3 regions of the Clostridium sp. LIBA-8553 genome follow, and region 3 is predicted to be linked to each of the others. Evidence: predicted binding sites of a transcription regulator. Region 3 holds the regulator's gene; each other region holds the start of a gene.

Region 1 (6,132 bases), 260 kb from region 3:
TTACATTTAATTTGTCTTAAAGCAGCTATATATCCATAAGCATCCTTTATAGTTACTTGAGGATATTTTTCCTTAATATCTTTTGCAAATCTTTGACTTTTACTCATTTCTTCATCAAATGATACTCTTTCTAAATCTAAATAAAGAGCTTCTGCAATTCCATTAGTAAAAATCATATTTAAATCACTTTGAAAATCATCTAAGAATTTTATATTTTCTATACCTGAAACTTCTTTAGCTTCATAATCTCTTATAGTCTTTCCAGTCCATCTTTCTTGCTCTAAATTTGGCTTTAATATATAAAGAACTTCGTCAACTATTCCGTCTACTTTTTTAATCATTAATATATGCTTTTCTTCATCTACTCCTGTTAAGTAGTAAAAATTTCTGTTTGGAGTAAATGGAAAATATTCATCTGCTGTTTTTCTTTTTGCTTCGCCTGCAAATAAAACTAATAATGAATTATCATCTAGTTTTTTTAATAAATTCTCTCTGTTTTTAATAAAAACTAAGTTTTTCATTTTAATCCCTCCAATTCCTATTTATTAAATTTTATCATATATAAGGTTTAAAATCTTATAATAAATAATACATCTTATTATTTTTTACTTAAATCAAAAAAATACTCACTAGATTAACTAGTGAGTATTTATTATTATCTTACTTCAAAGCTATTAAACTCTATCTTTTTTACCTTCGAAAGCGTTGATGTACATTTGCTTGATTTCACTGATTAATGGGTATCTTGGGTTAGCACCTGTACATTGATCGTCGAATGCATCTTCACTCATTTTTTCTAATGTAGCGTAGAATGCTTCTTTTGAAACTCCGCAATCAGCTATTGTTGCAGGTATTCCAACTTTCTTCTTAAGTTCATCTATAGCTTTGATTAAGTTATTAACTTTTTCTTCTTCGTTCTTTCCACCTAATCCTAAGTAGTCAGCAACTACTGCATATCTCCATTTAGCATTTGGATATTTGTATTGTGGGAATGCAGCTTGTTTTCTTGGGTTGTCAACAGCATTGAATCTTATTACTTGGTCTATTAAGATTCCGTTAGCAACTCCATGAGCTATATGGTGCTCTGATCCTAATTTGTGTGCCATTGAGTGACATACTCCTAAGAATGCGTTAGCGAATGCCATACCAGCCATTGTTGAAGCATGAGCCATTTTTTCTCTTGCTTTTATGTTTGTAGTTCCCTCATTGTATGCTTGAGGTAAGTATTTGAATATTAATCTTATAGCTTCTAGAGCTAATCCGTTAGTGTATTCTGATGCTAAAACTGAAACGTAAGCTTCTAAAGCATGAGTTAATGCGTCAATACCTGATGCAGCTGTTAATCCTTTTGGCATGTTCATCATAAGTTCAGCGTCTATGATAGCCATATCTGGAGTTAATTCGTAGTCTGCTAATGGATATTTTACTCCTGATTCTTCGTCAGTTATAACTGCGAATGGTGTTACTTCTGAACCAGTACCAGCTGATGTTGGAACTGAGATCATCATAGCTTTTTGACCCATAGTTGGGAATGGGTATACTCTCTTTCTGATATCCATGAATCTCATTGCTAAATCTTCGAAAGCAACTTCTGGATGCTCATACATTACCCACATGATCTTAGCAGCGTCCATTGGTGAACCTCCACCAAGAGCTATGATTGTATCTGGTTGGTAGCTTCTCATTGCTTCAGCACCTTTTTTAGCACATGCTAAAGTTGGGTCTGGAGTAACTTCTGAGAATACTCTGAAATCTACACCTATTTCTTCTAAAACATTTGTTATTTTATCAACATATCCTAGGCTAGCTAGTACGTTGTCTGTTACTATAAATACTTTTTTCTTGTTTAAATCTTTTAATTCTCTAAGAGCAACTCCTAAAGCACCATATTTGAAGTAAACTTTTTCTGGAACTCTGAACCAAAGCATATTTTCTCTCCTTTCAGCTACACTCTTAATGTTTAATAAGTGCTTAGGACCAACGTTTTCTGAAACTGAGTTTCCACCCCATGATCCGCAACCTAATGTTAATGATGGTGCTAGCTTAAAGTTGTATATGTCTCCGATAGCTCCTTGAGTTGATGGCATGTTGATTATTGTTCTACCAGTTTTCATAGTTGCACCGAATTTTTCGATTCTATCTTGTGATTTCATTGTATCAGTATATAAAACTGAAGTATGACCAAATCCACCAAGTTCAACTAATCTTTCAGCTTTAACTAAAGCTTCTTCGAAGTTAGCAACTCTGTACATTCCTAATACTGGTGATAATTTCTCGTGTGAGAATGGCTCTTCTAATTCAACTGATTCAACTTCACCTATTAAAACTTTAGTATCTTTTGGAACTTTAACACCAGCCATGTCAGCTATTTTCCATGCTGATTGACCAACTATGTTAGCATTTAAGTTACCATTTATTAAAATTGTTTTTCTTACTTTATCTATTTCTTTATCTTTTAAGAAGTAAGCTCCTCTATCAGCAAACTCTTTTCTTACTTCATCATAAACTTTATCAACAACTAACACAGTTTGCTCTGATGCACAGATAACTCCGTTATCGAAAGTTTTTGATAATAATATTGAGTTTACAGCCATTTTTAAGTGAGCTGTTTCATCAATGATTGCTGGTGTGTTACCTGCTCCAACTCCGATAGCTGGTTTTCCTGATGAGTAAGCTGCCTTAACCATTCCTGGACCACCAGTAGCTAATATGATGTCAGCTTCTGACATTAATACTTGTGACATTTCAACTGATGGTTCATCTATCCATCCGATTATATCTTTAGGAGCTCCAGCTTTAACTGCTGCGTCTAAAACAACTTTAGCTGCTGCTATTGTTGAGTTTTTAGCTCTTGGATGTGGTGAGAAGAATACAGCGTTTCTAGTCTTTAATGATATTAAAGATTTGAATATTGCTGTTGATGTTGGGTTTGTAGTAGGAACGATTGCTGCTACAACTCCTATTGGCTCAGCTATTTTAGTGATACCAAATGATTCATCTTTTTCTATAACTCCACAAGTTTTATCATCTTTATATTTGTTATATATGTATTCTGCTGCGAAATGGTTTTTTATAACTTTATCTTCAACGATTCCCATTCCTGATTCTTCAACTGCCATTTTAGCTAATCTTATTCTTTCATTGTTAGCTGCTACAGCTGCTTGTCTAAAGATTTCATCTACTTGCTCTTGAGAAAATTTAGCGAACTCTTTTTGAGCTGCTCTTACTTTCTCTAATCTAAGCATTAATTCATCTACATTTGTTACTTTCATGATACCCACCTCATTATAGATTAGTTTCTGTTTTTTCATAATATATGTAAAAATTAATTAAAAGCGTTTTAGTTAAGTTTTTAACTTTAATAATATTCCATTTAGTGATATTTTTTCATTATATTTTGTAATTTTTTTCATTTATAAGCTTTTCATGCTTCTTCGCAAAGTTCTTTATCAACCTTACGAGATTATAATATCACCTTTCAAAATTAAAATCCAGACTTTTTTTTACATTTCTTACATTTTATCGACAAAAATTCGTTATTTTTTTAACTATTTTGTGATTTTTTTATCAACTTTAAATATTTACATTTTAGTTAAACGATTTCTGTATTTTTTTGGATTATTTCTGTGGTGCTTTCATATTTAAATTAAATTATCTTTTGTTCTTCTTATTTCATAATATTATATTGCTATATTTTAATTATTTTATTCAATCAAAATCCAAAAAACATACTTACAATTAATACCGCCATTATAATAGCTGTTATGTCAGCCATTAAAGCAGCCCAATAAGTATGTCTTATTTTCTTTATCCCAACAGCTCCAAAATAAACTGTTATAGTATAGAATATAGTTTCAGTTCCTCCCATTATTACAGAAGAAATTAATCCTGCTCTTGTATCTGGTCCCACTGTATTTATTAATTCTGTATATACTCCTAACGCTCCACTTCCTGATAAAGGTTTAATTAACACCAAAGGAACAACCTCTTTAGGTAGCCCAATTAACGAAACAACAGGCTCCATAAGATCATTTAATAAATTAAGTAAATTAGCATCCTTAAATATTCTTATAGCAATCATCATAGCTAATAAAGCCGGGAAAATTTTAAAACAAACCATTACTCCTTCTTTTGCACCTTCTAAAAACCACTCATAAACTTTTCTTCCTTTAAACATTCCATATACTATGATTAAAAGAAATACTATTGGAATTATGTTACTCGTAAACAAAACTATCCCTCCTAAAAATATCGTTGTAATATTTTACAGCATATAATGCCTACGCAGCATGCAGTGAAAGTACATATTATTGCTGGAATTAATATACTTGCAGGCTCACTTGATCCAGCTGCTGCTCTTATAGAAATGACTGTGGAAGGTATTAACTGAATACATGCTGCATTTATAACTAAAAATAATGCCATATCATTTGATGCCTTTCCATCAGCTTCTTTATTTATCTTGTTTAATTCTGTCATTGCTTTTATACCAAGTGGAGTTGCCGCATTTGATAATCCAAACATATTTGCTGTCAAATTCATAACTATAGCACCCATAGCTTCATCACTATGAGAACTTTCCTTAAATAGTTTTCTTAATATAGGATTTAATAACTTTGCTAATTTAGATGTTAATCCACTTTTCTCTGCTATCTTCATAACACCACACCAAAAACACATAATACCCACTAAAGAAATTATAAACTTCACTGCCCCATCTGAAGACTCCGTTAAGCCTTTTGTAATCAACTCTCCCTGGCCTGTCATTATGCTAAAAATCAAACCTGAGGCTATAATTGCAAACCATATATAATTAATCATTTCTCCTCCTGAATCATAAGTAATTTCTGTATAATATATGCCTTGCATAGTTAGAATAGTAGTGTTACCATAAAACTACAAAGAACGAATTTACTTCAAAGGAGAATTTTTATATGAACGAAAAAAATTTAGAATTAGCTCAACAAGATATAGATGAAGTTTTAAAGACTGTTGAAGAGTTAGAAATCCAATTAGATTCAACTAACTTATCAAAAGATGATATAAAGCAAAAATTCGTTACCCTAACAGAAAAAGTAAAAAAACTAGAAGATTTATTAAAAGATGAAGGTATTATATAAATAGAAAAGCTGAGTTTAGAAATTCTAAACTCAGCTTTTTTTAAATCGCTTTTTCTTCATCTTCTATAATATATTCTTTTTTAAATTCTTTAACTATGAATATTCCAGTTATTATTGTTGATAAGAAATCTGACACTGGACCAGCTAACCAAACTCCTATTAATCCTAATCCTGCAACCTTAGGTAATATTAAAGTTAAAGGAATTAAAAGTATAACTTGTCTTAATAAACTTAAGAATGTAGCTAACTTCGCTTTACCTATTGATTGGAAGTAGTTAGATCCAATTATAGATATTCCTATTATAGGCATCATGAATAAATATATTCTTAAACCTGGAACCCCTATTTCTAAAAGCTTAGGATCAGCGTTAAACATACTTATTGCAACAGATGGTAATGCTTGAATGAATATTCCTCCAATAACAAGTATTACTGTGGCTGCAATCATTGCTAACTTAACTGTTTTCTGAGCTCTCTCATACTTTTTAGCCCCATAGTTATATCCAATAATAGGCTGTGATCCCTGATTAATACCGAATATAGGCATTAAGAATATCATTGATATTGATGATATTGCTGCCATCGCTCCGATTGCTAAATCTCCACCATATGTTTTTAAAGCATTATTAGCTATTACTTGTACTGCACTTGCAGCAATTTGCATTGAAAATGGAGCTATTCCAATAGCTAAAATTATTTTTACTAATCTCCAATCTAATTTAAGCGTCTCAAATTTTAATTTTAAATTTGATCCTCCTAATGTGTAATAATAAAGCGCTATTAATGTGCTAACTATTTGAGATATTACAGTTGCCAATGCAGCTCCTTTTATTCCTAAATTAAATACAAATATAAATACTGCATCTAAAATTACATTTATAACACATCCAAGCACCATTATAGCTGCTGACATCTTTGGATTACCATCAGCTCTCATTGTACTACTTAAAGAGAATGACATTAAATTAAATATAGTTCCTAAAAGTATTATATTTATATATTCTTTTGCATA
Region 2 (6,132 bases), 120 kb from region 3:
AAAAGAGGGGCTTTAAAGAAATTTAAGCTTTTAGATGATATATATAAAAGTTGTGTTACAGCAACCTATACAAGTGATAGTATTGAAAATATAAAGATTGCTAGAGGTCAGAAGAATTTATAAAAGATGAAGGTGATATTGTTTTATGAAAACAAAAATACAATTCATAAAAGATATAGATAAAGATATAAAACATTTAGAGGAAGCTGCTGAAATTATAAAACTAGGTGGAATAGGTGCTTTCCCAACTGAAACTGTTTATGGCTTAGGTGCAAATGCTTTAGATGGAGAAGCTGTTAAAAAAATTTTTGAGGCGAAAGGAAGACCTCAAGATAATCCTTTAATAATACATATAGCAAAAAAAGAAGATATTAATAAATATGTTGATGAGGTACCAAAGTTTGCCGAAGAGTTAATGGAAAAATATTGGCCGGGTCCTCTAACTATTATCTTAAAGAAAAAAAATATAGTTTCAGATATTACATCAGCAGGGTTAGATACTGTTGGAGTAAGAATGCCAGATAATGATATCGCATTAAAATTAATTGAATTATCAGGAGTTCCTATTGCAGCACCATCAGCTAATATATCAGGAAGACCTAGTCCAACTGATATAGAAAGGTGTGAAGAAGACTTAAATGGAAGAGTTGACTTCATAGTTGGATCTGAAAAAAGTAAAATAGGGGTAGAATCAACAATAGTAGATGCAACAGGAGAACATTTATGTGTTCTAAGACCTGGTGGAATAACTTTAGAAATGTTAAAAGAAATTGATGAAGGTGTATATATAGATAAAGCTATATTAACAACTTTAGATAAAAATACAAAACCTAAAGCCCCTGGAATGAAGTATAAACATTATGCACCAAAGGCTAAAGTTAAGATGGTTCAAGGACCAATAAATAAAATGGTTGAAAAAATCAGAGAAATGGTGCATAATTACATAGACGAAGATTTAAAGGTTGGAATTATGGCAACTGATGAAACAATTTCTATGTATGATGAAGGAATAGTTAAATCACTAGGAACTAGAGAGGATTTAACTTCTGTAACAAAGAACTTGTTTGAAATGCTTAGGTCCTTTGATGATTTAGGAGTAGATGTTATAATAACTGAGGCTTTTGAAGAAAAAGGTTTAGGTGTAGCCATAATGAATAGATTAAAGAAATCTTGTGGGTTTGATATAACAATAGTTTAAGAAAATATATGGAAGGAGCTGGATAAGGATGATGCTTTTGAAAAAAAGGAATTACTTTGAATTTACATTTTTAAAAAATTCTATATTTGTTTTTTTTGAAGGTTTGATATCTTTATTTAGTGTTCTTCCAGTTAATAAAAAAAAGTGCTTTTTTATTTGACTTACTATTTAAATTTTTATTTTAAGTAGTGTTATTAGTCATTGAAAAAGCACTTTTTTTAGAATAATATATTTAAAACAACTATTTATTGGAGGTTAGTGAAATGAAAATAGCAATTGGTTGTGATCATGGTGGATTTAATTTAAAAAACACAGTGATAAAACATTTAAAAGAAAAAGGTATTGAGTTAAAAGATTTTGGCACATATGGCACAGAGTCTTGTGATTATCCAGATATAGCTATACAAGTTGCAGAAGCAGTTGCTTCAAAAGAATTTGATTATGGAATATTAATTTGTGGAACTGGTATAGGAATTTCTATAGCAGCAAACAAAGTTTCAGGAATAAGAGCAGCATTATGTTCTGATACATTTAGTGCACACGCAACAAGACAACATAATAATGCAAATATTTTAGCTATGGGTGAGAGAGTAATAGGCCCAGGATTAGCTTTAGATATAGTTGATGCTTTCTTAGGTGCAGAGTTTGAAGGTGGAAGACATCAAAAGAGAATAGACAAAGTAACTGCTATTGAAGAAAAGTATTCAAAATAATTTAGTAAAAATATTTTATATATAGATTTTAGGAGGAAGATACAATGAGTAAAGTAACAGAAATAACACATCCACTTATATTACATAAGTTAGCGTTCATAAGAGATAAAAATACAGGTTCTAAGGATTTTAGAGAATTAGTAAGTGAAGTTTCTATGCTTATGGCTTATGAAGTAACAAGAAATCTTCCAATGGAAGAAATCGATATAGAAACTCCAGTATGTAAAACTAAATGTAAAGTTTTAGCTGGTAAAAAGGTTGCTATAGTTCCAATATTAAGAGCTGGATTAGGTATGGTAGATGGTATGCTACAACTTATACCTGCTGCAAAAGTAGGGCATATTGGACTATATAGAGATGAAGAAACTCTTCAACCAGTAGAGTACTTCTGTAAATTACCACAAGATATAGCAGAAAGAGATATAATCGTTGTTGATCCAATGTTAGCTACAGGCGGTTCAGCAGCAGATGCTATAACTCTTTTAAAGAAAAGAGGAGCTAAACAAATAAGACTTATGTGCTTAATTTCTTCACCAGAAGGAATAGAATTTGTACAAAAAGCTCATCCAGATGTTGATATATATGTTGCATGTATTGATGAAAAATTAAATGATCATGGATATATAGTTCCTGGATTAGGTGATGCAGGAGATAGACTATTTGGCACAAAATAGTTATAATTTAAATAGCTACTTAATAAATAAGTAGCTATTGATTATTTTTGGAGGTAAATGATTCATGGAAAAGATAAAAGTTTTAACTATCTTTGGAACAAGACCGGAAGCTATAAAAATGGCACCGTTAGTAAAAGAATTAGAAAAAAGAACGGAAATAGAATCAAAGGTTTGTGTAACTGCTCAACATAGAGAAATGTTAGACCAAGTTTTAGAACTATTTGATATAAAACCTGACTTTGATCTAGACATAATGAAAAATCGTCAAACTCTTACTGGAATAACAAACAGAGTTTTAGAAGGATTAGAAAAAGTATTCACTGAAGAAAAACCAGACATGATACTTGTACATGGTGATACAACTACAACTTTTGCTGGTGGATTAGCAGCTTTCTATCAACAAATAAGAGTAGGTCATGTTGAGGCTGGACTTAGAACTTTCGATAAATATTTCCCATTCCCAGAGGAAATGAATAGAAAATTAACAGGTGCTTTAGCTGATTTACACTTTGCTCCTACTAAAGGTTCAAAAGCTAATCTTTTAAGAGAAGGAATAAATGAAAATGACATAAAAATTACAGGTAACACTGTAATCGATGCTATGGAACATACTGTTGAGGATGATTATGTTTTTGAAAATGAAGAATTAAATAACATAGATTTCGAAAACAAAAAAGTTATAATGATAACAGCTCATAGAAGAGAGAACTGGGGAGAAGGCATAGAAAACATCTGTGCAGCATTAAACAAAATAGTTGAAGATAATAAAGATGTTGAATTAGTTTATCTTGTTCACTTAAATCCAGTTGTAAAAGATGTTGTTTACAAAAATCTTGATGGAAAAGAAAGAGTACATCTTTTACCACCACTTGATACAAAAGAAACTCATAACTTAATGAATAAATGCTTCATGGTTATGACTGATTCAGGTGGGTTACAAGAAGAAGCTCCTCACTTAGGAAAACCAGTATTAGTTTTAAGAGATGTAACAGAAAGACCAGAGGCTGTTCAATCAGGTACAGTTAAGTTAGTTGGTACTGATATAGAAAAAATATTAGAAGAAGCTAACTCATTAATAAATGATGAAAAAGCTTATGCAGAAATGAGTAAAGCTATAAATCCATACGGAGATGGTAAAGCTTCAGAGAGAATAGTTTCAGCTATATTAAACTATTTTGGAAAAAGTGATGAAGTTGTAGAAGAATTTATAAGTAAATAAGACTTTGTTAAAAAGTTTAATAAATATAATTTGAATAATTGGAATAAATAGACAGATATTTAGAATAATATAGAAATTTTAATAAGATATTTCTATAGTGAAGCTAAAATATCTGTCTTTTTTTATAAAAAGCCAAAAAATAATTAAAAAGATTGTTTAAAATTTAACAAAATATATTGAAAGCTAGTAAATTTATGGTTATAATTAAATCAGTTAGAAAAAATATAGATTTTTGATAAATTTTTACCTAAATGGGAGGTTTTTGATATGAGAGAGGTAGTTATTGCAAGTGCAGTAAGAACAGCATTAGGATCATTTGGGGGTTCATTAAAGGATGTTCCAGCTGTAGATTTAGGAGCTTTAGTTATTAAAGAAGCTTTAAATAAAGCAGGGGTAAAACCAGAAAATGTTGATGAAGTTTTAATGGGTAATGTAATCCAAGCTGGATTAGGACAAAATACTGCAAGACAAGCAGCTGTAAAAGCTGGTTTACCAGTTGAAGTTCCTGCAATGACAATAAACAAAGTTTGTGGTTCAGGTTTAAGATGTGTAGCTTTAGCGGCTCAAATGATAAAAGCAGGAGATGCTGATGTAATAGTAGCTGGTGGTATGGAAAACATGTCACAAGGACCATACGTTTTAAAAACTGCAAGATTTGGTCAAAGAATGGGCGATGGAAAAATGATAGATACTATGGTTAATGATGCTTTAACAGATGCATTCAATGGATACCATATGGGTATAACTGCTGAAAATATAGCAGAACAATGGGGATTAACTAGAGAAATGCAAGATGAGTTTGCTGCAAACTCTCAAGCAAAAGCAGAAGCTGCTATAAAAGCAGGAAAATTCAAAGATGAAATAGTACCAGTTGTAATACCACAAAGAAAAGGTGATCCAATAGTATTTGATACTGATGAATTCCCAAGATTCGGAACAACAGCTGAAAAGTTAGCTAAATTAAGACCAGCATTCAAAAAGGATGGAACAGTTACAGCTGGTAATGCATCAGGTATCAATGATGGTGCGGCTGCATTAGTTGTTATGAGTGCTGAAAAAGCAAAAGAATTAGGAGTAACTCCAATCTGTAAAATAGTTTCTTATGGTTCAAAAGGATTAGATCCTTCAATAATGGGATATGGACCATTTTATGCTACTAAAAAAGCATTAGAAGGAACTGGATTAACAGTTGCAGACCTTGACTTAATAGAAGCAAACGAAGCTTTCGCAGCTCAAAGCTTAGCAGTAGCTAAAGATTTAGATTTTGACATGAACAAAGTTAACGTAAACGGTGGAGCTATAGCTTTAGGACATCCAGTTGGAGCTTCAGGCGCTAGAATATTAGTTACATTACTTCATGAAATGATGAGAAGAGATGCTAAAACAGGATTAGCAACACTTTGCATAGGTGGAGGAATGGGAACAGCTTTAATCGTAGAAAGATAATAAGTTTACCATTATTATATATATATTTTTTAAGATGCTATCCATTTAATAGGATAGCATCTTTTTATTTTTTTAATTAAAGCAACATATTAATATATAAGAATATATTGAAAAATATGCACAAAAGTAATAATAAAAATTCATCTTACTAAATATATATGTTTTATTTAAATTTTATATAAAAAGTATGAATAATAGGATGAAGAATAGAAAAAAATAGGGTTAAAGTGCAGAAAAATATTAAAAAAGAAAGATTTTTAAAAAAAAATCAAAAAAAATGTGAATAAATATTAAAAAGGTTATTCAAAACCTTTTAAGTTGTATATTTTATTCTAAATAATGGTTTGAAATTTTTTTTATGAAAAAGCTACTAAAATATATGATTTTACATCAAAAACTTTCAAAAAAGGATTTCAAAATCGAAAATAGTAATCGAAATTTAACTCAAGATTATGAGTAATAATTGAAAAATTCAGAAAAATGAAACTAAGTATTCAAAAACATTCAAAAATAATTGGAAAAAGAGTAAATGAGAGTTTTTAAGAGTAAAAATGAAGGAAATGCTTAAAATTACTTTAAAATATCAGAATATTAATAAATTCAACCAAAATTTAAATTTTATTAATATTAAATTCAGGAATATAATTAGTAAAGTAACATTGCGGAACTATGGAGGTTATACGTGAACGCTAAAATCAAAGGTTTAGTTTTTTCAGTAATGAAAACTAATATTTTATTGACGATAATAGCAACCCTGGTAATTAGTTTAGTTAATTTTAGATTTGGGGTGGCTTTTTTAGTTGGAAGTATAGTTGCGACAATTAATTTCACAGTTAATGCAATTGTAATCCATAAGGTTATAAATAAAAGAAGAGGAGCTTT
Region 3 (6,132 bases):
TTCTTATATCATTAGCTTTAAATTCTATTTCAACATTTTCTACAGTTGCATCATTTTCTCCTAGTGGAAGTTTTTCGAAAACTCCTGGTCTTACTGTAGCCATTTGTGGTCTGTGATCTGGACATACGATTGTAGCCATTAAGTTACCACCAAATGCTGGTCTTGTTGCTAATAAATCTCCACTTTCAACATCAACATCTAATGATGTACAGTCAGCAGTTAAACCTGTTGATAATCTAGCAGCAACTCTTGGACCTAAATCTCTTCCTATAAATGTTGCTCCTATGAAGATTATATTTGGTTTTTTAGAATTAGCTAATTCACATATAGCTTTAGTGTAACCATCAGTTGTATAATGCTCTAATTCTGGAGAATCAACAACTAATACTTCATCAGCACCATGTCTTGATAAATCTTCAACTAAGTTTTCTACTTTATTTCCTATTAATAACGCTGTTAATTTAGAACCTAATTTATCAGCGATTTTTCTACCTTCACCTAATAATTCTAATGAAACTTTTTGTAATTGACCTTCTCTTTGCTCTGCAAAAACCCAAACGCCATTGAAATCTGCTTTATTCATCTTAAATACCTCCCATAATCCTTAGATGTAGTGTTTTTCTTTTAATTTGCCTAGTACATAAGTAACTGAATCTTTAGGTGATTCTTTAACTATTTCTCCTGCACCTTTAGCTTCTTTAGTCATTGATCTCTTAACTTTTGTTGGAGATCCTTTTAATCCTAATTCAGCTTTATCTACATCTATGTCATCAGCTGACCATACTAAGATTTCATCATCAGATGTTTCAAATATATTTTTAACATTCATATATCTTGGCTCATTTAACTCTTTTATAGCAGTTAAAAGCACTGGAGCTTCAACTTTTATTAATTCATATCCATCTTCTAAAGCTCTATTTACTAATAATCCATCTTCTTCAACTTTAACGCCTTGAACATAAGTTACTTGAGGAATATTTAAATGCTCAGCTATTTCTGGTCCAACCTGTGCAGTATCTCCATCGATAGCTTGTCTTCCCGCAAATATTATGTCATATTCTAATTTCTTTAATGCTCCTGCTAAAGCTTTTGAAGTAGCTAAAGTATCAGCTCCGGCAAATGCTCTATCAGTTATAAGAATTGCTTTGTCAGCTCCCATACATAAAGCTTCTCTTAAAGCTAATTTAGCTTGAGGTGGTCCCATGCTTAGTACAGTTACTTCTGCTCCATTATTATCTTTTAATTGTAATGCAGCCTCTAAAGCATGCTTATCCTCTGGGTTTATTATTGATGGAACTCCATCTCTTATAAGAGTTCCTGTTTTTGGATCTATTTTAACAGCTGTTGTATCTGGCACTTGTTTTAAGCAAACTACTATTTTCATCTCAAAGCCCTCCTAAAATTATCTTAATATGCTTCCTGCGATAACCATTTTTTGAACCTCTGAAGTTCCTTCATAGATTTCAGTTATCTTAGCATCTCTCATCATTCTTTCTACTGGGTATTCCTTAGTATATCCGTATCCACCGAATAATTGAACAGCCTTAGTTGTAACTTCCATAGCTACATCTGCAGCAAATAACTTAGCTCTTGCAGCATCTACTGAATATGGTTTACCCTCTTCTTTTAAACAAGCCGCTTTATATACTAAAAATCTTGCAGCTTCAATTTTAGTATCCATTTCTGCTACCATCCATTGTAATCCTTGGAATGCAGATAATGATCTACCAAATTGTTTTCTTTCTTTCATATAAGCAACAGCTTCTTCTAAAGCTCCTTCTGCTATACCTAATGCTTGAGCAGCGATACCTATTCTACCACCGTCTAGAGTTTTCATTGCTATTCCAAATCCTTTACCTTCTCTTCCGATTAAGTTTTCTTTTGGAACAACACAGTTTTCCATTATTAACTCAGTTGTAGAAGAAGCTCTTATACCCATTTTGTCTTCTAATTTACCAATTGAGAATCCTTCAAATCCTTTTTCAACTATGAATGCTGAAATTCCTCTTGTTCCTTGGCTCTTATCAGTCATAGCAAAGATTATGAAAGTATCAGCAACTCCACCGTTTGTTATGAATATTTTACTTCCGTTTAAGATGTAATTATCACCTTCTAATACAGCTGTAGTTTGTTGTCCTGCAGCATCTGTACCTGCTCCTGGCTCAGTTAATCCGAAAGCACCTAACTTTTCACCTTTTGCAAGTGGAGTTAAATATTTTTCTTTTTGAGCTGGAGTACCAAATTGATCTATTAATGAAGCACATAATGAAGTATGAGCTGAAACTATAACTCCTGTAGTACCACAAACTTTTGATAATTCTTCAACAGTTAAGATATAAGATAAAGTATCTCCACCAGCTCCACCATATTCTTTACTAAAAGGAATTCCCATCATTCCTAATTTAGCCATTTTCTTAACATTCTCCATAGGGAATCTTTCTGTTTCATCAATTTCTGCAGCTATTGGTTTAACTTCGTTTTGAGCAAACTCTCTAACCATTTGCTTAACTAATTCTTGTTCTCTTGTTAATTGAAAGTTCATTTTAATTACCCTCCTTAAATCCACACAACCATTTTTATTTAAAAAATTACTTATTTTTAAAATTCTTTTCTCTTCTTTCTACAAAAGCACTCATACCTTCAGTTTGATCTTCTGTAGCAAAACATTTTCCAAAATCTTCAGCTTCAATAGTTATTGCTGAATCTATATCAACTTGCATTCCTCTATCAATTGCATCTTTACATAACTTAACAGCTATTGGTGCATTGGCAGCTATTTTTTTAGCCATAGTAATTGCTTCTTCCATTAAAGTTTCTGGTTCAACAACTTTGTTTACTAAACCAATTCTTAAAGCTTCATCAGCTTTTATCATATCGCCTGTGTAAATAAGCTCTTTAGCTTTACCCATTCCAACTATTCTTGGTAATCTTTGAGTTCCACCAAATCCAGGAGTTATTCCTAAACCAACCTCAGGTTGTGCGAACTTAGCTTTTGTAGTTGCGATCCTTATGTCACAAGCCATTGATATCTCACATCCGCCACCTAAAGCGAATCCATTTATAGCAGCAATTACTGGCTTGTCTAACTTTTCTAATCTTCTAAATACTTTGTTACCTAAAAGTCCAAATTCTTTACCCTGTCCTTCATTTAAATCTTTCATTTCTGCTATATCAGCGCCTGCAACAAATGCTTTATCTCCAGCACCTTTTAAGATAACAACATATATATCATCTTGTTTTTCGATGTGGTCTATAGCAGTATCTAAGTCCTTTAAAGTTTCTGAGTTTAGTGCATTTAATGCTTTTGGTCTGTTAATTGTTAAAATTCCAATGTTGCCCTCTTTTTCAAAGATTACATTATTTAATTCCATCGTATTTCCTCCCTCATATACCATAGCGAATATATGGTTTTAAATAGCTTAACAACTAATAACTAACAACTTAATATTTTTCACCTTATATTTTTTCCAAAATTTATTGTTAATTTTGTAACAAACAAAGACAAAAAAATAATTGAAGTACTCGGTACTTCAATTAAATTATAAAACTTAATAGTAAATATTTCAATATATTATTTATATTTTTTTGAAAATCTAATACTATTTTTCCAGATTAAACAAGTTATTCTATTATTAATTCACTCTATTTTGCGTCATTATGATTTAAAAGATAAACTAAAGTCATCATACTTTCACTTAAATGTACATTTTCTACTCTTATATCTTCAGGTACTTCAAGATCTATAGGAGCAAAGTTCCAAATACCCTTGATTCCACCTTCAACTAATTCATCACATACTTTTTGTGCATTAGTTCTAGGTACACATATTATACCTATTTCAACATCATTCTCTTTTACGAAGTCTTTTAATTTCTCTACATCTTGTATTTCTATATCTCTTATTTTAATTCCAAACATTCTTGGATTTGCATCAAATATACCTTTTAATTTAAAGCCCAATCTATTGAAGCTATTGTAATTGGCTATTGCTTGCCCTATATTACCAGCACCTATTATTACTGTATTATAGTCTCTTGTAAGTCCTAATATGCTTCCTATATTATTATATAATTCTTTTACATTATATCCATAACCCTGTTGCCCAAAATCGCCAAAACAATTAAGGTCCTGTCTTATTTGTGAAGCAGTAAACCCTATTTTTTCACTTAACTCTTTTGAAGATATTCTATCAACATCATTTTCCATTAGTTCTTGTAAATATCTATGGTATTTAGGCAATCTTTTTATAACGGCCATAGATATACCTTTTTTCTTTTCCATTTTAATAGCACCTCTTTCTAAAATTGTTCTTTTTTAAAAAGCAATTACTTTTTAGATTGTATTCTAAACTCAAATGATAAAATTACAAATTTAACCTTCTAAAATATTACCATACCCCAAAAAGTTTGTCTATATTTTAACATTCTTTCGGTTTCACTATCAAAAATATATGTATATAAGCCTATTTTTTACATTTATTTCTATTTTTATAACCCTTGGTTAATATAATTAAAATTACACTTTTTACTATAACTTAACTTTACTAATAAATTTCTACAAAAAAAATAAGGCTTGCGTGTCTAAAACCCTACGCGCACACAAGCCTATTTAAACATTTCATAATGTTTAATATAAAAGTTTAAGGGAATTATTTACAATCTATACCCTATGCCTGAAAGTATTCTTACCATGTAAGAATAGCAAAAAAACTAAGTCTTGTCAACAACATTAGACAAATTTCACGGTTATAACTTTTTATTTTTTAATATCCTACTTGAGTTTAGTACAGCTATTAATGTTACACCTACATCTCCAAAGACTGCTTCCCACATATTAGCCATTCCTAAAGCTCCAAATATTAAGATTATAACCTTAATTGCTAGAGCAAAAATTATATTTTGCCATACAATTTTATTTGTTCTTTTAGCTATGCCTATTGCTTTTATTATCTTACTTGGTTCGTCATCCATTATTACAACGTCTGCTGCTTCTATTGCTGCATCTGATCCTACACCTCCCATAGCTATTCCTATGTCGGCTCTGGCTAGTACAGGTGCATCATTTATTCCATCTCCAACAAAAGCAATCTTTTTATCCTTACTTTTATTATTAAACAATTCTTCTAACTTTTCTACTTTGTTTTGTGGTAATAAGTTGCAGTACGCTTTATCTACGCCTAGCTCTTTAGCAACACTGTCTCCAACTTTCTCATTATCTCCAGTTAACATAACAGTTTGTTTAACACCTATTTTCTTTAATCCACTTATAGCTTCTTTAGCATCATCTTTTATTTCATCTGAAATAACTATATAGCCTAATTCACTATTTTCATTAGCTAAATAAACTACAGTTCCAACTTCATTTATAGGTGTAAAAGTTATATTATCTATATTCATTAACTTGGAATTACCAGCTAAAACTGTCATTCCATCAATTGTTACCTTTATACCTTTTCCAGGAATCTCTTCATAATCTGATATTAATGATTTATCGACATCTCCATTAAAGGCACTTACTACTGACTTAGCAATTGGATGATTTGAGTAATACTCAGCATATGCTCCTAATTTTAATAATTCTTCATTATTTAATTCGCTTGTGCTTTCTACTTTTTTTACTTTAAATGTACCTTTTGTTAGTGTACCAGTTTTATCAAAAACTATACTCTCAACATTATTTAAAGCTTCTAAATAGTTACTTCCTTTTATTAGGATACCATTTTTAGATGCTACCCCAATTCCTGCAAAATATCCAAGAGGTATAGATACTACTAAAGCACAAGGACATGAAACAACTAAGAATATTAAAGCTCTTGATATCCATTCTGAAAAGCTTGACCCACTTATTACTAAAGGTGGAATAACTGCAAGAGCTAATGCTAAAAATACAACTACTGGTGTATAATATCTTGCAAACTTAGTTATAAACTTCTCTGTTGGAGATTTTTTATTACCTGCATTTTCAACTAAATCTAATATTTTAGAAACTGTAGATTCTCCAAAACTCTTAGTAACTTTTATTTTTAACAAACCACTTCTATTTATTGAACCTGCTAATACATCATCATTTTTTTCTACTTCTTTTGGTAATGATTCTCCTGTTAATGCAGATACATCTAATGTTGCTTCACCT

Evidence for each region. The regulator Rex, encoded in region 3, represses fermentation and respiration genes when NADH is low (regulators of the CRP and FNR family bind a similar motif). The targets are predictions, from matches to a motif close to ATTGTTAANNNNTTAACAAT.
Region 1: a site for Rex is predicted at 3,553-3,572, ahead of adhE (bifunctional acetaldehyde-CoA/alcohol dehydrogenase). Genes of this name have one in related genera too.
Region 2: a site for Rex is predicted at 3,956-3,975, ahead of AC2JAQ_RS13330 (acetyl-CoA C-acetyltransferase). Genes of this name have one in related genera too.

What each region holds. Positions count from the first base shown of each region.
Region 1 is NZ_CM173489.1:3,349,603-3,355,734, forward strand. It holds gene AC2JAQ_RS15250 (aminopeptidase P family protein) at 1-521, opposite strand, end outside; gene adhE (bifunctional acetaldehyde-CoA/alcohol dehydrogenase) at 675-3,272, opposite strand; gene AC2JAQ_RS15260 (spore maturation protein) at 3,713-4,231, opposite strand; gene AC2JAQ_RS15265 (nucleoside recognition domain-containing protein) at 4,243-4,821, opposite strand; gene AC2JAQ_RS15270 (hypothetical protein) at 4,935-5,120, shown strand; gene AC2JAQ_RS15275 (MATE family efflux transporter) at 5,161-6,132, opposite strand, start outside.
Region 2 is NZ_CM173489.1:2,973,543-2,979,674, reverse strand. It holds gene AC2JAQ_RS13355 (hypothetical protein) at 1-123, shown strand, start outside; gene AC2JAQ_RS13350 (L-threonylcarbamoyladenylate synthase) at 146-1,198, shown strand; gene rpiB (ribose 5-phosphate isomerase B) at 1,462-1,911, shown strand; gene upp (uracil phosphoribosyltransferase) at 1,956-2,585, shown strand; gene wecB (non-hydrolyzing UDP-N-acetylglucosamine 2-epimerase) at 2,650-3,804, shown strand; gene AC2JAQ_RS13330 (acetyl-CoA C-acetyltransferase) at 4,072-5,250, shown strand; gene AC2JAQ_RS13325 (ATP synthase subunit I) at 5,933-6,132, shown strand, end outside.
Region 3 is NZ_CM173489.1:3,089,614-3,095,745, forward strand. It holds gene AC2JAQ_RS13940 (electron transfer flavoprotein subunit alpha/FixB family protein) at 1-583, opposite strand, end outside; gene AC2JAQ_RS13945 (electron transfer flavoprotein subunit beta/FixA family protein) at 605-1,384, opposite strand; gene AC2JAQ_RS13950 (acyl-CoA dehydrogenase) at 1,403-2,542, opposite strand; gene AC2JAQ_RS13955 (short-chain-enoyl-CoA hydratase) at 2,589-3,371, opposite strand; gene AC2JAQ_RS13960 (redox-sensing transcriptional repressor Rex) at 3,643-4,281, opposite strand; gene AC2JAQ_RS13965 (heavy metal translocating P-type ATPase) at 4,746-6,132, opposite strand, start outside.